2 regions of the Ensifer sp. PDNC004 genome follow, and region 1 is predicted to be linked to the other one. Evidence: predicted binding sites of a transcription regulator. Region 1 holds the regulator's gene; the other holds the start of a gene.

What was found. Region 1 encodes PhoB, which activates phosphate uptake and scavenging genes when phosphate is short. Its sites were predicted from a motif close to TGTCATNNANCTGTCAT; they were not measured.
Region 2: a site for PhoB is predicted at 1,188-1,204, ahead of JVX98_RS22645 (NAD-glutamate dehydrogenase). Genes of this name have one in related genera too.

Annotation. Positions count from the first base shown of each region.
Region 1 is NZ_CP070353.1:2,380,033-2,382,233, forward strand. It holds gene JVX98_RS19820 (GcrA family cell cycle regulator) at 178-699, shown strand; gene phoB (phosphate regulon transcriptional regulator PhoB) at 768-1,451, opposite strand; gene phoU (phosphate signaling complex protein PhoU) at 1,654-2,201, opposite strand, start outside.
Region 2 is NZ_CP070353.1:2,958,864-2,961,064, forward strand. It holds gene JVX98_RS22645 (NAD-glutamate dehydrogenase) at 1-962, opposite strand, end outside; partial or broken gene pdxY (pyridoxal kinase PdxY) at 1,248-2,130, shown strand.

The DNA of each region.
Region 1 (2,201 bases):
CCTGATTCCCGGGACTCTTGCCACAGAGTCCAGCGGTCAGTACGTTAACATTCAATTACTAGACGCATGCGGCGGACCTAGTCACCAAAAGAGTTATCGCGTTTGCAACCCCGGGGTTCAGCCGGGGTGCGGTGAGGGATTCTGCCATCCCCAACGCTGAGAACGGAGAGTGCAGAAATGAACTGGACTGACGAGCGGGTGGAGAAACTGAAGAAGCTTTGGTCCGAGGGCCTGAGCGCAAGCCAGATCGCGGCACAGCTCGGCGGCGTCAGCCGTAACGCTGTCATCGGCAAGGTTCACCGCCTGAGCCTGCCAGGTCGCGCCAAGGCCGGTGGCAGCACCACGACGGCGGCCCGTCCGAAGCGCCCGACTTCGGCACCGCGCGCGCCGAACTACGCTTCGCGCGTTTCGACCCGCCCGGTTGCACGCGCGGCCGGCGCTGTCGTTCTCAAGGAAGAAATCGAAGTCGATCTCGTTGCCGAGCAGGATTTCAGCACTCGGACCGACGTTGTCGTGCCGATGTCGCGTCGCCTCGAGCTGACCCAGCTTACCGAGCGCACCTGCAAGTGGCCGATCGGCGACCCGCTGAAGGAAGAGTTTCACTTCTGCGGCAACGATTCCCCGGAAGCCTCGCCTTACTGCACCTTCCATGCGCGGCTGGCCTACCAGCCGTCGGGGGAGCGCCGCAGGGCCCGCTAAGAAGCCGGACAGCATCACAAAAAAAGGGGCCGATCGGTCCCTTTTTTTGTTGGCGACTTTCAGACCGCTCAGCTTTCGAGCGAATAGCCGGCGCCGCGAACGGTGCGGATGACGTCGGGCATGTTCGAGAAGTTCAGAGCCTTGCGCAGACGACCGACATGCACGTCGACGGTGCGCTCGTCGACATAGATGTCATGCCCCCAGACGCCATCCAGAAGCTGCGAGCGAGAGAAGACGCGGCCCGGCGAGGACATCAGGAACTCCAGAAGACGGAACTCGGTCGGGCCGAGGCGCACTTCGCGGCTGCGGCGATGAACGCGGTGGGTCTCGCGGTCGAGTTCGATGTCGCCGCAGCGAAGCAGCGTCGAGAGCACCTCGGGCTTTGCCCGGCGCAGCATCGCCTTGACGCGCGCCATCAGCTCCGGCGTCGAGAAGGGCTTGACCACATAGTCGTCGGCACCGGTCGCCAGACCCCGGACGCGCTCGCTTTCCTCGCCGCGCGCCGTCAGCATGATGATCGGCAGACGTTCGGTCTCCGGGCGCTGGCGCAGCCGGCGGCAAAGCTCGATGCCGGAAACACCGGGCAGCATCCAGTCGAGGATAAGCAGGTCGGGCAGCCGCTCCTGAAGCCGGATCTCCGCCTCGTCGCCCCTGAGGATCGTGTCGACGTCGAAGCCTTCGGCTTCCAGATTGTAACGCAGCAGAACGCTCAGCGCCTCTTCGTCTTCGACTACGGCGATTTTTGGCAACATCAGGTAACGTCTCCTTACCGCGGGCGGCCTTTGGGCTCATCGGCCCGGCCGGCGCTCAGACACTCTAAATCTGGAGCACATCCGCCGATTTCAAAGGCGGGGCGAAAACCGCGTGCTTCAGATACAGGAACTCGGGGCCGCGACCGAAGCCGCGACCGGATCAGATTTCAAAGGGCATGCATGCTTGCGGCGCGCTTGGCGCTCAGTCGTTGACCGAGCCCAGCGTCGACGTGGTGTCATCCTTCGGACGCTCGCCTTCCGGCTGGGCGCCCGTCGCCATGTAATAGATCGTCTCAGCGATATTGGTCGCATGGTCGCCGATGCGCTCGATGTTCTTGGCGCAGAACAGAAGATGCGTGCAGGGCGTGATGTTGCGCGGATCTTCCATCATGTAGGTCAGAAGCTCGCGGAACAGCGAGGTGTAGATCGCATCGATCTCCTCGTCGCGCTCGCGGATGCTGTTGGCCTTCTCAGGCGAGCGCGAAGCGTAGACGTCGAGCACCTCCTTGAGCTGGACGAGAGCAAGCTCTGCCAGGTGCTCCAGGCCGCGGGCGAGCTTGCGCGGAATGCCGGATCCGGCAACCGCGATCACGCGCTTGGCGGTGTTCTTGCCAAGGTCGCCGACGCGTTCCAGATCGGAGGCGATGCGGATCGACCCCATGATCTCGCGCAGGTCGGCGGCGACCGGCTGGCGCTTGGCGATCGTGACGATCGCCTTCTCGCCGATCTGGCGCTCGGCGTCGTCGAGAA
Region 2 (2,201 bases), 580 kb from region 1:
ACGATGCGCAACTCGCCAGCGACGTTGCCATCGGCGTCGAAGCGCTTGACGCCGATGTAGTCCATGTAGGCGCGGCGATGCACGACCGACTTGACGTTGGCCTTGGTGACGATCAGGAAATCGGGGCCATCGAGGAAGGCGAGAATTTCAGGTGTGGTCAGCACCGCGTCCTTGCCCTGGCGCAGAACGCGCACATCCGGGTTGGAGAGGATGCCGAGGCCCCTGCCCTTGCCGCGTTCGACGGCTGCCTTCTCGCCCTTGCCCGAGTAGGTGTATTCGCGCATGCCGAGGAAGGTGAAGTTGTTGTCTCGCAGCCAGCGAAGGAAGGCGAGCGCCTCGTCGCGGTCGCTCTTCTTGCGCGTCGCGTTGTAGGTTTCGAGTTCCGACATGGCCTGATCGAGCAAGGTCGTCATCGCCGGCCAGTCGTGCACGGTCTGGTGGACCTGCTCCAGCACGTCGCGGATGCGGTTGCTGAGCTGCTCCGCCTCGACGGGCGCAAGCTTGGTCAGGTGGATCTGGATATGGCTGACGCGGTGCGACGGATCGCTTTCCTCTTCCGGATCGAAGAGCTTTGCCGGCTTGCCCGGTTCCTTGACCAGGATGGGATGGATCGCGAGGTGAATGTCACGGTGGGTGCTGGTGATTTCCCCCATGACCGAGTCATAGAGGAACGGCATGTTGCGTTCGGTTACGGCGATGACCGATACCTCGGTACCACCCGGCACGATGCCGGCGACGGCTTCGACCGAAACCTGCGGCTTGCCGCCATCCCAGCGGGCGAGTTCACGAGCCGCATGGGCTGCGGTCAGCGCCAGCATGTCCGCCGAATAGAGATCGAGGTCATCGTTGCTGGCTCCACCGAAGAGGATCTCCGGCGCCAGCGCCTCGACGCCCAGTTTGATGGCGGCCGCCTTCGCTGCGTCGATGTGTCTGTCCCGCTTCGGATTGTATTTCACGCCCATGAAGTCTCTCCCATTCATGATAGGCCAAACCCTATCAGAACCATGGCTAATGGCGACCGCTTTTTACGCTGATTTCGGCAAAATCGAGCCCAAAATCGGAGAATTTCACGTGAAAACAGCTTAAATCCATTTAAATCGAAGGTAATTTCGCGAAAATTGCTCGAAAATCGAAGAAAAAGCACGAAAACGCCAGAGGCTTCTCCGGAGCCTATCTGCCATCGGCTGTTGACAGGGCGGTGACAGTCGGGTGAACAGAGTTTCGAGATCGTAGGATTGGACTGGTCGATGCCCGAAATGCCCTCCCTGCCCGGCGCCGTCATCGTCATCTCGAGCCATGTCGTGCGCGGCAAGGTGGGCAACAGGGCCGTGGTCTTCGCGCTGGAGACCCTGGGGCATCCGGTCTGGGCCCTGCCGACCGTCATCCTCCCCTGGCATCCGGGTCATGGCCCCTCGACGCGGATCGCCATTTCCGATCAGGATTTCGGGGCGGTGATCGATGACCTTATTGCAGCACCCTGGGCCGGAGAGGTGCGCGCCGTGCTTTCGGGCTACCTCGGCTCGGCGGGACAGGCGGAAGCCGTGGCGCGGCTGGTGACGGCGCTGAAGGAGCGCGATCCCAAGCTGATCTATGCCTGCGACCCCGTGGTCGGCGATGCCGGCGGTCTCTATGTGCCGGAAACCACGGCGGTTGCCATTCGCGACCGCCTGCTGCCGCTTGCAAATCTTGCGACCCCCGAACCGCTACGAGCTCGCCTGGCTCGCTGGCGCGACGCTGGAGACGAACACGGCGATCCTCGACGCGGCGCTCGGCCTCGGTCCGGCCCGCGTGCTGGTCACGTCCGCCGTACCGATGATGAGCGGCGGGACCGGCAATCTCTTTCTTTCGGGCAACCACGCGCTGCTTGCCGAACATCGTCTGGTCGAAAACCCGCCGAACGGCACGGGTGACCTGTTGGCGGCGGTGTTTCTCGCCCGGATCCTTGAAGGACTTTCAGAGGAACGCGCCTTGCAGATGGCGACGGCGAGCGTATTTGAGATCATCGCGCGGAGCGTCAAGCGCGGCGCAGATGAATTGACCATCGAGCAGGACGCGTCGAGCCTCTCGACGCCCATGGCGATGGTGCAGATGCGCCGGCTGGTTCATCCGAATCAGATGCGGCGCAAGTGAAGAAGCTGTTCACGGACCGCCACCCTATGGCATCGTGGATTGAATTTTAGATCGCGATCATTTTCATGACG